DNA from 3 places in the Mesorhizobium sp. 128a genome. Region 2 is predicted to be linked to each of the others. Evidence: riboswitches for the same ligand, from Rfam matches in the RefSeq annotation. Region 2 holds a riboswitch; each other region holds the start of a gene.
What was found. A riboswitch is a leader RNA that binds a small molecule or an ion and turns the genes downstream of it on or off. The one in region 2 is predicted to bind cobalamin.

Region 1: another riboswitch for cobalamin. It lies ahead of ACWTU9_RS02360 (aromatic ring-hydroxylating oxygenase subunit alpha); the one in region 2 lies ahead of metE (5-methyltetrahydropteroyltriglutamate--homocysteine S-methyltransferase).
Region 3: another riboswitch for cobalamin. It lies ahead of ACWTU9_RS28030 (DUF1636 family protein); the one in region 2 lies ahead of metE (5-methyltetrahydropteroyltriglutamate--homocysteine S-methyltransferase).

The regions. Positions count from the first base shown of each region.
Region 1 is NZ_JBSPKY010000001.1:520,567-526,402, reverse strand. Features, by position in the region: gene bglA (beta-galactosidase BglA) at 1-1,570, shown strand, start outside; gene ACWTU9_RS02380 (ABC transporter ATP-binding protein) at 1,636-2,748, shown strand; gene ACWTU9_RS02375 (DUF680 domain-containing protein) at 2,823-3,062, opposite strand; gene ACWTU9_RS02370 (DUF680 domain-containing protein) at 3,180-3,383, opposite strand; gene ACWTU9_RS02365 (DUF680 domain-containing protein) at 3,465-3,668, opposite strand; cobalamin riboswitch at 4,168-4,369, shown strand; gene ACWTU9_RS02360 (aromatic ring-hydroxylating oxygenase subunit alpha) at 4,487-5,734, shown strand; gene ACWTU9_RS02355 (2Fe-2S iron-sulfur cluster-binding protein) at 5,813-5,836, shown strand, end outside.
Region 2 is NZ_JBSPKY010000037.1:9,998-15,833, reverse strand. Features, by position in the region: gene ACWTU9_RS31765 (dipeptidase) at 90-1,112, opposite strand; gene ACWTU9_RS31760 (NAD(P)/FAD-dependent oxidoreductase) at 1,457-2,803, shown strand; gene ACWTU9_RS31755 (hypothetical protein) at 2,778-3,044, opposite strand; gene ACWTU9_RS31750 (LuxR C-terminal-related transcriptional regulator) at 3,296-3,724, opposite strand; gene ACWTU9_RS31745 (autoinducer binding domain-containing protein) at 3,675-4,046, opposite strand; cobalamin riboswitch at 4,511-4,712, shown strand; gene metE (5-methyltetrahydropteroyltriglutamate--homocysteine S-methyltransferase) at 4,802-5,836, shown strand, end outside.
Region 3 is NZ_JBSPKY010000022.1:34,154-39,989, reverse strand. Features, by position in the region: gene ACWTU9_RS28055 (NADH-quinone oxidoreductase subunit D) at 1-266, opposite strand, end outside; gene ACWTU9_RS28050 (NADH-quinone oxidoreductase subunit C) at 276-881, opposite strand; gene ACWTU9_RS28045 (NuoB/complex I 20 kDa subunit family protein) at 886-1,467, opposite strand; gene ACWTU9_RS28040 (NADH-quinone oxidoreductase subunit A) at 1,458-1,823, opposite strand; gene ACWTU9_RS28035 (winged helix-turn-helix domain-containing protein) at 2,157-3,356, shown strand; cobalamin riboswitch at 3,386-3,590, shown strand; gene ACWTU9_RS28030 (DUF1636 family protein) at 3,629-4,057, shown strand; gene cobW (cobalamin biosynthesis protein CobW) at 4,060-5,097, shown strand; gene ACWTU9_RS28020 (cobaltochelatase subunit CobN) at 5,117-5,836, shown strand, end outside.

The DNA of each region.
Region 1 (5,836 bases), on a different contig from region 2:
CTATCAGGACTCCAACGGCGACGGCATCGGCGATCTCAAGGGCATCATCCGCAGGCTGCCCTATATCGCTTCGCTGGGCGTCGATGCCATCTGGATTTCGCCCTTCTTCAAGTCGCCGATGAAGGATTTCGGCTACGATGTCTCGGACTATTGCGACGTCGACCCGATGTTCGGAACGCTCGCCGATTTCGACGCGCTGGTTGCGGAAGCCCATCACCTGGGCCTCAAGGTGATGATCGACGAGGTGCTGTCGCACACTGCCGACATCCATCCATGGTTCAAGGAGAGCCGCGCCAGCCGCAGCAACCCGAAGGCCGACTGGTATGTCTGGGCGGATGCCAGGCCGGACGGCACGCCGCCCAACAACTGGCTGTCGATCTTCGGCGGCTCGGCCTGGCAGTGGGACACCAGCCGCCAGCAATATTATCTGCACAATTTCCTGTCCGAACAGCCGGACCTCAACTTCCACAATTTGGAAGTCCAGGACGCGCTGCTCGACGTCACCCGCTTCTGGCTGGAGCGCGGCGTCGACGGCTTCCGCCTCGACACCATCAATTTCTACTTCCACAGCCAGGGGCTGGAGAACAATCCGCCGCTGCCGCCGGAAGAGCGTAACGACCAGACCGCACCTGCGGTCAACCCCTACAACTATCAGGACCATATCTACGACAAGAGCCGGCCGGAGAACCTTGCCTTCCTCGAACGGTTCCGGGCGCTGCTCGACGAATATCCGGCGACTGCGGCCGTCGGCGAAGTCGGCGATTCGCAGCGCGGGCTGGAAGTGGTCGCCGCCTACACGGCCGGCGGCAAGCGCGTCCACATGTGCTATTCCTTCGATTTCCTGGCGCCGGAAAAGATCAGCGCCGCCAAGGTGCGTCAAGTGCTGGAGGCCTTCGGCAAGGTCGCCAGCGATGGCTGGTCATGCTGGGCCTTCTCCAATCATGACGTGATGCGTCCGGCCTCACGCTGGGCCGCCGATGAGGCCGATCCGGCCGCCTATCTCAAGGTGATCTCGGCGCTGCTGATGTCGCTGCGCGGCTCGGTCTGCCTCTATCAGGGCGAGGAGCTTGGGCTGGGCGAAGCCGAGCTCAGGTTCGAGGATCTGCAGGACCCCTACGGCATCCGCTTCTGGCCCGAATTCAAGGGCCGCGACGGCTGCCGCACGCCGATGGTGTGGGATGCAGCCGCCAGCAATGCCGGCTTTTCGACGGCCAAGCCCTGGCTGCCGGTACCGGGCAAGCATTTGTCGCAAGCGGTCAACGTGCAGCAGGGCGACGCCGCCTCGCTGCTCGAGCACTACCGGCGCTTTCTCGGCTTCCGCCGCCAGCATCCGGCGCTGGCCAAAGGCGACATCGAGTTCATCGAAAGCGAGGGCGACACCGTCGCCTTCACCCGCCGCGAGGGCAACGAGCAAATCGTCTGCGTCTTCAATCTGGGCAGCAGGCCGGCCGAGGTCGATCTCGGCGGCCAGGCGCTGCAGCCCTTGGCCGGACACGGTTTTTCGGGACAATCCGGCACAGGCTCCATCCGCCTCGGCGGCTACGGCGCCTGGTTCGGGCGTATCGACTGAGTTTTGACGAAGCGGAATTTCTTGAGGAAATCTGGGTTCTCTAGGGAAATCACTGGGAGGAAATCATGGCCGATGTCACGCTGAGACAAGTGAAGAAATCATACGGCAATCTGCACATTCTCCATGGCATCGACCTCGACATAAAGTCGGGCGAGTTCATCGTCTTTGTCGGCCCTTCGGGCTGCGGCAAGTCGACCTTGCTGAGGTCCATCGCCGGGCTTGAGGAGATCACCTCCGGCGAGCTGAAGATCGCCGGCGAGGTCGTGAACGATGTGCCGCCTTCGAAGCGCGGCATCGCCATGGTGTTCCAGTCCTACGCGCTCTATCCGCACATGACCGTCTACGACAACATGGCGTTCTCGATGAAGATCGGCAAGGAAAGCAAGGCCGAGATCGACAAAAGGGTGCGGCAGGCAGCGGAAATCCTGCAACTGACCAAATATCTCGACCGTCTGCCCAAGGCGATGTCGGGCGGCCAGCGCCAGCGCGTCGCCATCGGCCGCGCCATCGTGCGCAACCCGAAGGTGTTCCTGTTCGACGAGCCGCTGTCGAACCTCGACGCCGCGCTCCGCGTCGCCACCCGCATCGAAATCGCCAAGCTCAAGGAATCGATGCCCAACACGACCATGATCTACGTCACCCATGACCAGGTCGAAGCCATGACGCTGGCCGACCGCATCGTGGTGCTGAAGGACGGCCATATCGAGCAGGTCGGCACGCCGATGGACCTCTACAAGAAGCCCGGCAATCTGTTCGTTGCCCAGTTCATCGGCTCGCCGGCCATGAACATCCTGCCGGCGACCATCGACAAGACGGGCGACCCGACCGTCGTCAGCCATGTCGGCGGCCGCAAGGCGACAGTGCCGATCGCAACGCCGGCGTCCGCCAAGGGTGCGGCGGTCAGCTTCGGCGTGCGGCCGGAGGATCTGTCGGTCGCCACCGGCACGGAATATCTCTTCGAAGGCGTGGTGGACTATGTCGAGCAGCTCGGCGAGGTCCAGCTGGTCTATATCGACATCGGCCGCGCCGACCTGCCGCTGGTGACCAAGCTGCCCGGCAATGTCGAGGTCAAGCGCGGTGCAAAGCTCCGGCTGACTGCGGATGCCGGCGACCTGCACATCTTCGATGCCGACGGACACTCGTTCTCGCTCAAGCCGGTGGAAGTGAAGGCTGCCTGAGAGTCGGCTCGTCGTATCGGCATGAAAAAAAGCGGCGGGCCAGGCCCGCCGCTTTTTTTTGGAAACTTCGGCTGTTAGCGGTTGCCGAAGAGGTCCCGGTCGCTGCCTTGCGGCACGGATTTCTGTACGTCGCCCGACGAGTTCAACAGCTTGTAGACCGGCGAACCGGTGTTCGGAACCGACGACGTCCGTGTGTTGTCGACGTTGGCGGTCGCCTGGTTGTCGACGGCGCTGGAGCCGACATTATCGTTGCGGGCGTAAGCACTGCCGGCGGCAACCAAAAGCGCAGCGGCAGCAAGAGCAATCTTCTTCATTTCAGGTCTCCTGAGTTTCATCATGCGGCAAAGCGGCTATCCCGCCGCTCTGCGATTTGTTCGATGTTCGACCGGGATCGTTGTTGGAAAACCCTGAGGTCGGATCCCGATCGGCCGTTAGCGGCCGAAGAGGTTGCGGTCGGCGCCCTGTGCGGGGGCCTGAGCAGCCGAATCCGACTTCGCAACCGAAGCCGTGTGGCCACTGTCGGTCGACGTAACCGCAGGCTGGTTGGCACCGTTCGAACCATAGTTGTCACTGGCGGCGAAAGCGCTGCCGGAAATGGCCACAACGGCGGCGGCAGCGAGGATAATCTTTTTCATTTCAAATACTCCTGAATTTCTTGGAGATCCCAACAGCGACGGATGGGCCGCCACTCTTTTTGTTTGGATCGGGATCAGCTGTTAATGGCCGAAGAGGTTGCGGTCGCTGCCCTGAACGACGGGCCGCTTATCAACGGGCGCCGACTTCTGAATGGAAGCCGTATACGAGCCGTCAGCCGCTGCGGTGGGCTGGTTCGCTCCATTGGAACCGTAATTGTCGCTACTAGCGAAGGCGCTGCCGGTGACGGCCAAAACGGCGGCGGCAGTGAGGATGATCTTTTTCATTTTTAGCACTCCAGTTTGTCTGTCCGTCTAGCGGCGTGTGGTGGGAGAATTCGCGTCGTTCGGACAGGCCCGATGTGGGAAAGCCAGAGGCTGGTTTCCAATCACGAAGTTGTTCCGGCTGGGCCATGACTTCACCTCTTGTAATTTTCGTAAGCATGCCTACCATCTCGTTTTATGCAAATAATACAAAGCCTTACGTAACAGCGCCATCAGGCTCACCGAGTGTGTCAGGGCGTCAGCGTTCACACCGTCCTGCACGCATTGTCAACAGAAACGAACCGTTCGGTTCGATTTTAGAAATTGCTAATAGTCACTTTTCGATACTGTTGGTCTTTTTTGACCCGGCCAAGAGCCGGATAAGAGGCGATTCGAAACAGCAAAGATCGCTCGCCAAATCAGGATTTCGGCCCCGCAGTCGCCAGCCTATGCGCATGCGATGCGTGTCGCGCCGCATGGAGACGATGTCGCTTTCATGCCGATGTCGCGACCGCTGCCGTGATTAGATGATCGCATCTCAGGTGCCGCTTCGTGACGACGGAGCGGAGAATTGGGAAGCCGGTCAGAATCCGGCGCTGCCCCCGCAACGGTGGTGGAGTTCAAGTCGCAACGGGAGACCACTGGGCGAGAAGCCTGGGAAGGTGTCGCGATGGTCCGCAGGACAACTCCAGAGCCCGGAAACCAGCCCGAGATACTTGAACTCGACTGATCGCGGTGGGCGGTCAAGAGGTGGATAGTGCATGTCCGGCATCGCGCTGGCCTGCAGCCGATCCTTCCTCCATCACCACCAAGTTCAGTCCTTGAACCATGAGGACAGAACTATGGATGCGCGCAACGACATGCAGAGGCTCTTGAACAGCCGTAAGCAAGGTTATTCGCTCGAGCAGCCCTTCTACACCGACCCGGACTACTTCAAGCTCGACATGGAGCTGATCTGGTATCGCGACTGGCTGTTCATCGGCCATGATTGCGAGCTGCCGAAGCCCGGCAGCTATATCACCGTGCAGATCGGCGACTATCCGGTGGTGCTTGTCCGCGACCAGAAGGGCAACATCAACGCCTTTCACAATTCCTGCCGTCATCGCGGCAGCCGCGTCTGCAACACTGAGAAAGGCACGGCGGCGAAGCTCGTCTGCCCCTATCACCAGTGGACCTACGAGCTGGATGGCCGACTGCTGTTTGCCCGCCAGATGGCCGAGGGTTTCGACAAGAGCCAGTTCGGCCTGAAGCCGGTCGCCTGCGAAAGTGTGGCCGGTTACGTCTTCATTTGCCTGGCGAAAGAACCCGCAGACTTCGCGCCGATGCGGGCCATGATCGAACCGTACCTCAAGCCGCACCGGCTGAATGAAGCCAAGGTCGCCTTCGAGAGCACGATCATCGAGAAGGGCAACTGGAAGCTGGTCTGGGAAAACAACCGCGAGTGTTATCACTGCGCCGGCAACCATCCCGAACTGTGCAAGACATTTCCGGAAGCGCCGACCGTGACCGGTGTGCAGGGCGCAGACAGCGACCCGGAGATGGTGGCGCACTGGGCAAAATGTGAGGCGGCGGGCCTGCCGAGCAAGTTCCGCATCGATCCGGCCGGACAATATCGCGCCACCCGCGCGCCGCTGCTGCGCGATGCCGTCAGCTATACGATGACGGGAAAGCGCGCGGTGACGAAGAACCTTTCCGACACCGTTGCCGCCGATCGCATCGGCACCTTGATGCATTACCACTATCCGACGACCTGGAACCACATCCTGATCGACCATGCCGTGACCTTCCGCGTGCTGCCGATCAGCGCCACCGAAACCGCGGTGACAACCAAGTGGCTGGTACACAAGGATGCGATCGAGGGCGTCGATTACAGCCTTGAAGAGCTCACGCATGTCTGGACCGAGACCAACGACCAGGACCGCCGCATCGTCGAGGAAAACGCCTTCGGCATCCTGTCGCCGGCCTATGAGCCGGGCCCCTATTCGGAGCTGCACGAGGGTGGCGTGATCCAATTCGTCGAATGGTACGCGGGCTTCATCGGTCCCCGTCTTGCCGAAGGCGGCCGGCCGGCGCTGCGCAGCGTGGCGTGAGCTCATGTCGCCCAAAAGTGTTTCGCGGTTTTGGGATCATGACATGAGCAGAGCAAAAGGACTTGAGGGATGAATGCGATGACGGATCTTGGGCTCTATCGC
Region 2 (5,836 bases):
CTCGGCCTCGCTCGCCACCGCCAAGATCATCGTGGACCGATGCCCCTGCGGACGCTGTAGGGCCTGAACGCCTTCTATGCCGCTGTGCACTACCGCCAGACGACCGAGGCGACCCTTATAAAGTTCTCGCCCATGATCAGCTTAACGTCGGCATCAGAATAACCGTGACGGAGCAGGGTCTCTGTCAACTCGGGGAGCTGTTCGGGCTGATAGCTGTGCAGGCTGGCCCAGTCCGCGGCGGTATATCCGGGCCAGAATTCTGGGAACTTCTGGAAGAAATCGGGACCTTCCTGCTGGGAAATAACAATATCGGCTCCGATGCCGACGTGGTGAATTCCCACCAGATTGACGGTGTAGTCGATGTGCCGGAAAACCGTCTGAAGGGTAGCGTCCTTGCCGTTGAGGAAGGTGCTGATGCCATTAATACCGATCACCCCACCGGTCGCTGCGCAGGCCTTAATCTGGTCGTCGCGAATGTTTCTGCCGTGATCATGCAGGGCACGGGGATTTGAATGCGAAAAGATTACCGGTTTAGCCGAAAGCCCTAGGATGTCCATCGAGGTCCGATAACCGGTATGGCTGCAGTCGACCAGCATGCCCACCCGGTTCATCTCGATGACCGCCTGCCGTCCAAGGTCGGTCAGCGGGATATCCGTGGCATCATGGCAGCCACCGCCGAAGGCATTGTTGATATTGTAGGCAAAGTTCATGTGCCGCACGCCAAGTCGATAGTACATCGAGATGAGCTCGATGTTGTTATCCAGCGCGACGGCGCCCTCGAGATCGAACGCCACCGCCAGCTTCCCTGTGGCCTTCGCTTGGAGGACATCCTGGACGGTGCCGGCCATCATGAATCGGTCGGGCCGCGTTTCGATCCAGCGCCGGAAATGAGCGGCACAGCGCACCGTATCCTGCCAGGGCATCACATCGTACCCGATGTTGATCCCCAAGTAGGATGCCCCGCCCTGCCGCCAGCGGTCCAGGAAACTCAGGTCTAAGTTCCAAAATGGAGACGGACCGGCATGTGCATCCCAGACGAGAGCATCATGGTGAAGGCGTGCAGCCCACTCCGGAAGCCTATCGTCGGACTGAAGGTCTACAGTGTTTCTCATGAGGGTCAATTTCGGTCCTGGGTTAAACAAAACGCGGGGAAGAACAGCATTCTATTTTCGATCGCTCGGCTACGGTGACTTGGGTCTGTATCGCTCGAGCGCGGGCGCAGTTGTATGCCGCCCAATGACACAACAGTGGACAATCAAGGGATCTTTCGAACTTCGACATGCCTCTTGTTCTGCACGGGCGGCGCAATAGCCTGACATGACAACATCGCGGTGAATCTTCTCAGCATCCAAAATCAGGTAGCCCCAAGTTCGCTTGGAAGCGAATTCATCTAATCACCACGAATATCAGTTTGTCAACCGATTGTAGATTGGATACAATCAAGCCGAGATGCCCGATGGCCTCGCTGGCAATCGAAGGGGAGATTCACATGGCCCACGTCATTGTCGTCGGAGCCGGCATTGTGGGATTGAGTGTCGCGTATGAGGCGCTTCACAGCGGAGCTGCGGTAACAGTGGTCGACCGCGATCCTGAGGGCGACAAAGTTTCATTCGGCAATGCCGGCGGCATTGCGGTAACAGAGGTGATTCCCGCGTCTGTCCCCGGATTGTGGAAGAAAGTACCCTTGTGGTTTCTGGATCCCCTCGGCCCGCTTGCGCTTCGAGTCGCGCACGCGCCTCACCTGTTCCCTTGGCTTTGGAGCTTTGCGAGCGCGGGCACGGCGTTCGAAGTAAGCCGGATTTCCGAGGCCTTGTTTCAAATCAACAGACGCGTCTACGACGACCTCGTCCCGCTCCTCAACGAGATCGGCATTGCAGGCGATCTGTTTCGTAAGGGTGCGCTAACTGTATATGAGAGTGAGAGCGGTCTGCTAAACGACAAATGCCAGTGGGACAGAAAGCGCTCACTCGGATTTGACGTCCAAGAGTTCTCGGCGACTCAAATCAGGGACATGGAACCGGCGCTTGGTTCCATCGTGAAAGGGGGGGTGTTCACGCCGCAATGGTCACACGTTTCGAATCCGAAGAAGGTCGTTGACGTTTTGCGCAATTGGCTTGCCGCTAACGGCGCCGACGTATTTAAAGGGCAGGTGGATGGTGTAATTCCAACTAGCGACGGTGCGGAGATCACGCTGAACGGCGGTAGAACACTGGGGGCGACAAAGGTCGTCATTGCAGCCGGCGCCTGGTCAGCAAAGCTTGCCAGGCAATTGGGGGACCGTGTGCTTCTTGAGAGCGAGCGCGGTTACAACACGACCATTACTTCGCCTGGGGTCACGCTTGAGCGCGAAGTGATATTCGCAGAGCGAAAATTTGTGGCGACACCGCTCTCTGTTGGTTTGCGGATCGGCGGGGCGGCAGAGTTCGGCGGTCTGACGGCCATGCCAAATTTCGAGCGATCCAAGGCTCTGCTAAAGCTCGCGAAGCTCTATCTTCCAGATGTCGTGGAAGAGGGGAGGACAGAATGGAGTGGTCATCGGCCAGCTACGCCGGACAGCCTGCCGGTCATTGGCCGGTCTGGTCCCAGCGAGCATATCATTTATGCGTTCGGTCACGGCCATCTCGGACTGACACAAGGTCCAACGACCGGCAGGATCGTCGGCGATCTTCTTTTTGGACGCGATCCACGCCTCGATCTGGCGCCTTTCTCTGTCGCACGTTTTTCCATTCGAAAGAGCATTCTAACACTCGCGAGCCTTTTTCGTCCCACACACCGGGTCATTCCGTGCTGCTCGCGATCTTGACCGCAATCTCTTCCTGCTGCGGAAACGCCAGCCATTCATCACTCGGCGCGTCGAACAACTGGTTGGCCTGTGCGCACCCGGACCAAGTCTTCGCGAAGGTTTCTCCGCCGCCTCCGCCGCGTTCCTCGCCTTTTCCCACACTCGCATTTGCGGGCCATACGGCAGCATGCTCAAAGCTCTCGCCAAGACCGAGCTTCGTGCTCAAGGAATGGGGAAAACCTGAAAACCCAATGACGGCCATCGACGCGATCTCCTCGAGATCGCCGAAGATCGTCCAGCATCGTCCAACGTTGTGATCAGTTTTGCCCTTGGGTCGCTAAGGTACCCAACTTCGGTCGGGCTGGATCGTCTGTCGCGCGGTAGAAGCATGGTAAGAGCGGTCAGCCAAAACACCTTGACTACCAAGTCCGACCCATTCATCGATCACCGATGATCGGTTGACGAACCGCCGGTTCATCGTGGACCGTTGCGGCATCACGCAATGGCGGGAGGCTAGCTGATCAGCCCCAGGCGGAAAGCTTTCGTGACTGCATGCACGTTGTTTGTCACACCGAGCCTCTCGCGCACCAATCGCAGATGCGTATCTGCGGTGTTGCGGCTGATGTTCAGGCGATCAGCGATCTTGTCGACGGTGCGGCCTTCGGCAACCCAGCGCAGGACGTCCTGTTGTCGAGGTGACAGACGCACCGGTTTCGAGGCTCGTTTTCCATCTGCCAGAACGGCCGCGCAACCGAAGGCGCAGGCGGCGACGAACTGAAAGGCGAGACGGTCGTGCGGATCCGGCTCGAGCTTCTCCCCGGCAACGGAAAATCCAACCGCCTGTCCGTTCAATGTCGCGAACGGAATCGTGAAGCCGTCGCGTAGATTAAACTCAGTTGCCTCCGCAATGATCCGTCGGCCGAAGGAAACAAACCGGCACAACTTGATTGATCTCGCTCCACCTGAAGGGCGTGGCCCCACGATTCACAAGCCGAATGGTGGGGTCGCGATAAAGGTAGCCGTTGGAGAAATAGCGCTCCGACCATTGCTGTGGCCAAGCGTCAAGCAGCACATGGGAAATCTGCTCGCGTCTCAAGGCACGCGGCGGCGGGATCGGTCCTGCCAACACGTTTCTGGCGCCAAACCGCTCGGCATAGGAAATCAGATGGCGACAGATTTCCTGCTGGCTCGAGCTTTTGTGTATATGATTGAGGAACTCGAACGTGTCATCGAGGTGCCGACGCCAAAGCGCAGGTGCTTCCATAACGCATTGCTTCCATAATGGTGGTCGTTTGCGGCTCGGGTGAGTGCCGGGTCAAGCATCTCGCATTGCTGGCCGACCGGGGCTGGCCGAAAACTGTCCTCGCTGTCGTTCGACCGGATGAGCGATGTTGCTCGGGCTGAGGTCGAGCATGGTCTTGATGCCAGTCGACCGGCGGGCAGATCCGTTCCGCGCGCGTCACCGAGTGCGCAATTCGAGCATGATTGCCCTCTGACTAAGCTCAGTTCGAGTATATCGGAAATGTTCCTTGCAGCATGATCGGAGTCAACCCCTGTCAGTTCGCAGTCTGGAACCTGCGACAGTTCGCTCCACACGCTTGGCAAAGAAATTGAGCAGGCTACCGGCCGAAAGGACGGTCGCGATCACCCGACTCCTGGCAACTATCGTACCAGTCGGATCACGATACAAAGATTTGTTTATGTGGTTGACAGCAATGTCCTCTCCGGGGAATGTAAGTAGTCGATGGTTCTCTGATGCGGTTCGTCCGCAACAGAGCTAAGAGGGAAGCCGGTGAAGATGCCGTCGCTGCCCCCGCAACTGTAAGCGGTGAGCCAAGCCCACTCATGTCACTGAGGTCAATAGCCTCGGGAAGACGGGCTGAGGTGTTGACCCGCGAGCCAGGAAACCTGCCTCGGCGAACAAGGTCCACGGGCGGGGTGTCTCGGTGGGCGTAGCAACCGGCTCGTCTGCTTGCCAACGTCTGCTTTGCATCCACGCCCCAATCATCGGGGTATGGTATGTCTCTCTGTCACAAAGTTCCTGTAGCCACGCTTGGCGTGCCGCGCATTGGGCGCTGTCGCGAGCTAAAGCGCGCGCTTGAAGCCTATTGGTCGCGAAAATGTTCCGCCGCCGACCTTCTCGAAACGGCGCGGGCGCTGCGTGTCGCGAACTGGATTGAACAACGCGAACGCGGCGTGACAAAGATCCCGTCCAACGACTTCTCGCTCTACGATCATGTGCTCGACACGGCAACAATGGTCGGCGCGATCCCGCCACGCTATGGCTGGAACGAGGGGGAAATCTCGCTCGACACCTATTTTGCCATGGCGCGGGGCAGCCAAGGAGAAGCTGGCGGTGGCGGGCAGACCAATCACAGTCAGGCCGTGACAGCGCTGGAAATGACAAAGTGGTTCGACACCAATTACCACTACATGGTCCCCGAGCTCGCCGATGATCAAGCCTTTGCCCTATCGTCGTCAAAGCCATTGGATCACTTCCTTGATGCCAGAGCGTTGGGCATTCACACTCGCCCGGCCATCCTTGGGCCCGTCACCTTCCTCAAGCTCGCCAAGTCGCCCACCCGGGACTTCAACCCTGTTTCGCTGCTGCCGCGGCTGCTGCCCGTTTACGAGCTGCTGCTACGTCGACTGAAACTCGCGGGCGCCGACTGGGTGCAGATCGATGAGCCGGCGCTTGTGCTCGACCTCATTCCAAACGAGCAAGACGCGTTCAACTTTGCCTATGACCGCCTTTCGAAAGCGGCGCCGGAGCTAAAGATCATGCTCGCCACCTACTTCGGCGGCCTAGATGGCAATCTCGAGACCGCAATTTCGCTTCCTGTGGCGGGCCTGCATCTCGACCTTGCACGTGCACCCGAACAATTGGAGGCAGTGGGCCGGCTTGCGCCAAAACACCTGGTGCTTTCGCTTGGCCTGATCGACGGTCGCAACGTCTGGCGCGCAAACCTGCGCCCCATGCTTGACCGGATCAAGCCGGTCGTCGCCGGCTGGCCGCTGGAGCGAGTGGAGATCGCGCCTTCGTGCTCGCTTCTG
Region 3 (5,836 bases), on a different contig from region 2:
CCGAGCAGCCGCTCGGCGGCAAGCGCGAAGGCATGCTCCTGGTTCATCGGCGCGCAATAATCGAGCCGGTCGAGATAGGGCACCGCCTGCAGATAGGTCTTGTGCTCGATCAGCTTTTCGGTGCCGCGGTGGAGCAAGCCGATATGCGGATCTACGCGGTCGACCACTTCGCCGTCCAACTCAAGAACCAACCTCAAAACACCATGCGCCGCAGGGTGTTGAGGTCCGAAGTTGATGTTAAAATTGCGGACGGAGGTTTCGGCCATTCTGGCGCCTCAATTCGTCTTGGCTTTTTCGTCCCCGGGCAGCACGTAGTCGGTGCCTTCCCACGGGGAAAGAAAATCGAAATTGCGGAATTCCTGCTTCAGCTCGACAGGCTCATAGATCACGCGCTTGGCTTCGTCGTCGTAGCGCACTTCGACAAACCCGGTCAGCGGAAAATCCTTGCGCAGCGGATGACCCTCGAAACCGTAGTCGGTGAGGATGCGGCGCAGATCCGGATGGCCCGAGAACAGCACCCCGTAGAGATCGTAGGTCTCGCGCTCGAACCAGTCGGCGCCGGGATAAACTGATGTCAGCGACGGCACCAGCGTCGCTTCGTCGGCCTGGACCTTGATGCGGATGCGCAAATTCTGCTTCGGCGACAACAGATGATAGACGACGTCGAAGCGCTTGGCGCGCGACGGGTAGTCGGCGCCGCAGACATCGATGATCGAGATGAACTGACAGCCCGCATCGTCGCGCAGGAAGGTCGCCACGTCGATCAGGTCGCCGGGCTCGACCGAGATCGTCAGTTCGCCATAGGCCGGCACCGCGTCATGGACGCGATGCGGCAGCTTTTCGCCGAGATAGGTCGACAGTTCACTAAGGGATGCGGCCATGGATTTACCGTTCGATCGTGCCGGTGCGGCGGATCTTCTTCTGCAGCAGAAGAATGCCGTAGAGCAGCGCTTCGGCGCTCGGCGGGCAGCCGGGGACATAGATGTCGACCGGCACGACGCGGTCGCAGCCGCGCACCACCGAATAGGAATAGTGGTAATAGCCGCCGCCATTGGCGCAGGAGCCCATCGAGATGACGTAGCGCGGCTCCGGCATCTGGTCGTAGACCTTGCGCAGCGCAGGGGCCATCTTGTTGGTCAGCGTGCCGGCGACGATCATGATGTCGGACTGGCGCGGAGACGCGCGCGGCGCAACACCGAACCGCTCCGAATCGTAGCGCGGCATCGACGTGTGGATCATCTCGACGGCGCAGCAGGCCAGACCGAAGGTCATGAACATCAGCGAACCGCTGCGCGCCCAGGTGATCAGCGCCTCGGTCGAGGTGACCAGAAAGCCCTTGTCGGCGAGTTCATTGTTGATCTCGAGGAAGAACGGATCGTCAGAACCGACCGGGCGACCGGTATTGGGGTCGATCAGGCCTTTGGGCTTCGGCGCAACGAGCGTACCGGAACTGTCGTTCAATCCCATTCCAGCGCTCCTTTTTTCCATTCATAGGCAAAGCCGATGGTCAGCACCGCCAAAAACACCATCATCGACCAGAAACCGAGCATGCCGATCTTCGAGAACGACACCGCCCACGGAAACAGGAAGGCCACTTCCAGGTCGAAGATGATGAACAGGATCGACACCAGGTAGAAGCGGATGTCGAACTTCATGCGGGCATCGTCGAACGAGTTGAAGCCGCACTCATAGGCGGAAAGCTTTTCCGGGTCGGGACTGCGGTAGGCCACCAGGAACGGCGCTATGATAAGCACCAGGCCAATGACCGCCGCCACGGCGATGAAGAGGACGATGGGCAGGTACGAACTGAGCAGTGCGTTCATGCTGCGGCTTCCCTTGGCGGCCAATCCACGTTGATTACAGCAACCAACCCTAATGCGGAAGCGTGACAGTTTAACCGCTGAACCGTTTTAGGTGCCTATGCTGCAACGCGGCGAGGGTTAGCGCAGGGCTTTCGGCGAAGCAAGTCAAACCTTGTTCAAAACGCAGTGCTGGACGGCAGGTCGGGAAAAACTGGTCCGATCCGCTCTTGTTTGATTTCCTTCACTTTTTACTCCACTTTTGTCTCCTGACATGTCTCCCGCCACAAGCCTGCTAGCATGGCCGGAATCACCGGCTAAAAATACGGCAACAGGACCAGGGGCAAAGGTATCTTGATGAAGGACAAAATATCGCTCGCCATGGCCAGGCGGATCGCCCTTGGCGCGCAGGGTTTTACCGACCCGCGCCCAGGCGGCACACCGGACCGCCGCCACCTCGCCCGCGTGCTCTCGCGCACCGGCCTCTTGCAGATCGATTCCGTCAGCGCCGTGGTGCGCGCCCACTACATGCCGCTCTACTCCCGCCTTGGCCCCTACCCGCTTGCCTTGCTCGACAATGCCGCCGTCACCCGCAAGCGCACCGTGTTCGAATACTGGGCGCACGAGGCCTCGTTCCTGCCGGTCGAGACCTGGCCTTTGATGCGCTGGCGCATGCAGCGCGCCGAGAGCGGCGACGAAATGTATCTGGGGCTGGCCAAATGGGGCCGCGAACATGCCTCCTATATCGAGGAGATCTACCGCGCGGTCGCCGAGCGCGGCCCGATCGCTGCTTCCGCGCTCGAAGGCCAGAAGGGCTCTGGCGGCTGGTGGGGCTGGAGCCACGCCAAGCACGCCTTTGAATGGCTGTTCTGGGCCGGGCGCATCACCACCGCCCACCGTCGCGGCTTCGAGCGCTTCTACGACCTGCCCGAGCGCGTCCTGCCGCAGGCGATCCTCGATATGCCCGTGCCGACAGCGGAGGACGCACACCGCGAATTGCTGCGCATTTCCGCCCGCGCCCACGGCATCGCGACCTCCGGCGACCTGCGCGACTATTTCCGCCTGTCGCCGGCCGACATGAAGGGCCGGCTGGAGGAACTGGTCGAGTTAGGCGAACTGCTGCCGATGCGCGTCGAAGGCTGGGACAAGCCGGCTTACTTCCACCGGGACGCCCGCATCCCCCGAAAAATCGAGGCCCGCGCCCTGCTGGCTCCGTTCGATCCGGTCGTCTTCGAGCGCTCGCGCAGCGAGCGCCTCTTCGATTTCCACTACCGCATCGAGATCTACACCCCGGCCGACAAGCGGCAATACGGCTACTACGTCCTGCCCTTCCTGCTGGGCGACCGGATCGTGGCGCGCGTCGACCTCAAGGCCGATCGGCCCGCCAGCGTGCTTCGCGTCCACGCCGCCTATGCCGAACCCGGCGCGCCGCCTGACACCGTCGCCCAACTCTTCGAGGAATTGAAGCAGATGCAAGGCTGGCTTGAACTGGAAAGCATGCAAATCACGCCGGCCGGCGATCTTGGGCAGCCTTTAGCCGACATCGCCGTGTCGTAGCCGTGCGTTGACACCGCTGCCCGCAAAAGCCTAAATCCGCTCCAGACGGTCCCTTGCCCGCAACGGCAGGGGCTAAGAGGGAATGCGGTGCGAGGTGAAAATCTCAAATCCGCGGCTGTCCCCGCAACTGTAAGCGAAGAGCCAAGGCCGAATGCCACTGGGTAACACCGGGAAGGCGGCTAACCAAGGCGACGACTCGCGAGCCAGGAGACCTGCCGTCTGAGACAAAGTATCCGATCGCCCGGCGGGTTTCCGGGCAAGGAGCCCGGTTTTTGGACCAGAACAGCAGATTTTCGGCTGGCACAGCGGATTTTTCGCCCGCCGATAGCGATGCCTTGTCGGGCGTCACCGTCGTCGTCTGCGCCTCCTGCCGCGACGAGACCGGTTCCGACGCCCATCCCCGCGCCGGCGAACTGCTGGCCGGCGACACGCGCCGCGCCGCATCCGATGACGACATCCGCGTCCGCACCGTCGAATGCCTCGGCAATTGCAAGCGCCGGCTCAGCGCCGCGATCCTGCGCGATGGCTGCTGGAGCTATGTCTTCGGCGATCTGACCGCGACCAGCGGCGCCGATCTCGTCACCGGCGCAAAGCTTTTCGCCACCTCGACCGACGGCCTCATGCCCTGGCGCGGCCGGCCCGATAGCCTCAAGCGCGGCCTCGTTGCCCGCATCCCGCCCCTCGACGTGCTGAAGGACTGACCATGACCGCTTCCGTTTCCCGTGTTCCCTGCACTGTCGTCACCGGCTTCCTCGGCGCCGGCAAGACGACGCTGGTCCGCCATCTCCTCGAAAACGCGGGGGGCAAGCGCATTGCCATCATCGTCAACGAGTTCGGCGACATCGGCATCGACGGCGAGATCCTGAAAGGCTGCGGCATCGACACCTGCCCCGAGGAAAACATCGTCGAACTGGCCAATGGCTGCATCTGTTGCACCGTTGCCGACGATTTCGTGCCGGCGCTCGATCAGATCCTGGCGCTGACCCCGAAGGTCGACCACATCCTGATCGAGACATCGGGCCTGGCTCTGCCCAAGCCGCTGGTCCAGGCGTTCCAGTGGCCCAGCGTGAAGAGCCGGGTGACGGTCGACGGCGTTATCGCCGTGGTCGACGGCCCGGCGCTGGCCGAAGGCCGCGTCGCCAACGACATGGACGCGCTTCAGGCGCAACGCGTGGCTGACGAAACGCTCGATCACGACGATCCGGTCGAGGAAGTCTTCGAGGACCAGATCGCCTGCGCCGACCTGATCATCCTGTCGAAGAGCGATTTGATGGACGCCGCCGGTTCGACCCGCGCCAACGCCATCATCAATGAGCACTCCGCCCGGGCCGTAAAAATCGTGCCGACCGCGCATGGCAAGGTCGACCCCTCGGTGCTGCTCGGCCTCGGCCTCGCCGTCGAGGACGACATCGAGAACCGCAAGTCGCATCATGACGGCGCCTTCGACCACGAGCATGACGATTTCGACACCTTCATTGTCGACATTCCCTCGATCGCCAATCCGGATGACCTGGCAAAGCGTGTCGCCACCGTTGCCGAGGAAGAGAATGTGTTGCGCGTCAAAGGTTTCGTCGATGTCGGCGGCAAGCCGATGCGGCTTTTGCTGCAGGCCGTCGGCCCGCGCGTCAATCATTACTATGACCGCGCCTGGACCGCCGAGGACGACCGCCGCTCGCGCCTCGTCGTCATCGGGCTGAAGGGGCTGAACCGCCCGGCGATCGAGGCTATACTGGCCGGCTGACGCGAAAACACGGGCAGCGATGCATATACTCACGACCACATCCGCCTCGCTCGACGATCTCGCCGAGCCAGTTGATCTCAGGCAGACGCCGGCGGATATCGTGGCGCTGTCCTTCACCGATAGCGACCTCGCCGGCCTCGCGGCGGCATGGAAGGCCGATACCGCCCGCCTGCCCTCGATGCGGCTGGCGGCGCTCCGCGACCTGCGACACCCCATGTCCGTCGACCTCTGGGTCGACAGTGTCGCCCGCCACGCCAAGGTGATCTTGGTGCGCATCCTCGGCGGCTACGACTGGTGGCGCTATGGCTGCGACCAGCTTGCCGCGACTGCTCGTGAGCGGGGCATAAACCTGGCGCTGCTGCCTGGCGAAAGCCATGACGAGGATCTCAGGCTGATCGAAGCCTCGACGCTGCCGCGCGCGGAACTGGACGCCTTGCTCGGCTATTTCCGCGAGGGCGGTCCGGCAAATATGAGCGCGCTGGTGCATAGGCTGGCGGGATTGGCTGGAACGGATGCGGCAGCGGCTGAGCCGGTGGCTGTGCCTAAGGCTGGTTATTATGAGCCGGGCCGCGGCGTCGTCCCCCTCCCCCTCGAGGGGAGGGTCCGGCCGCAGGCCGGGGGTGGGGTCGCCGGTGAAGTGCGCCGACTTTCTAAGGCGCCGCGATTTCAAGAAGCGTCGAACCCAGTCGCCCCGACCCCACCCGGCCCTTCGGGCCACCCTCCCCTCGAGGGGGAGGGA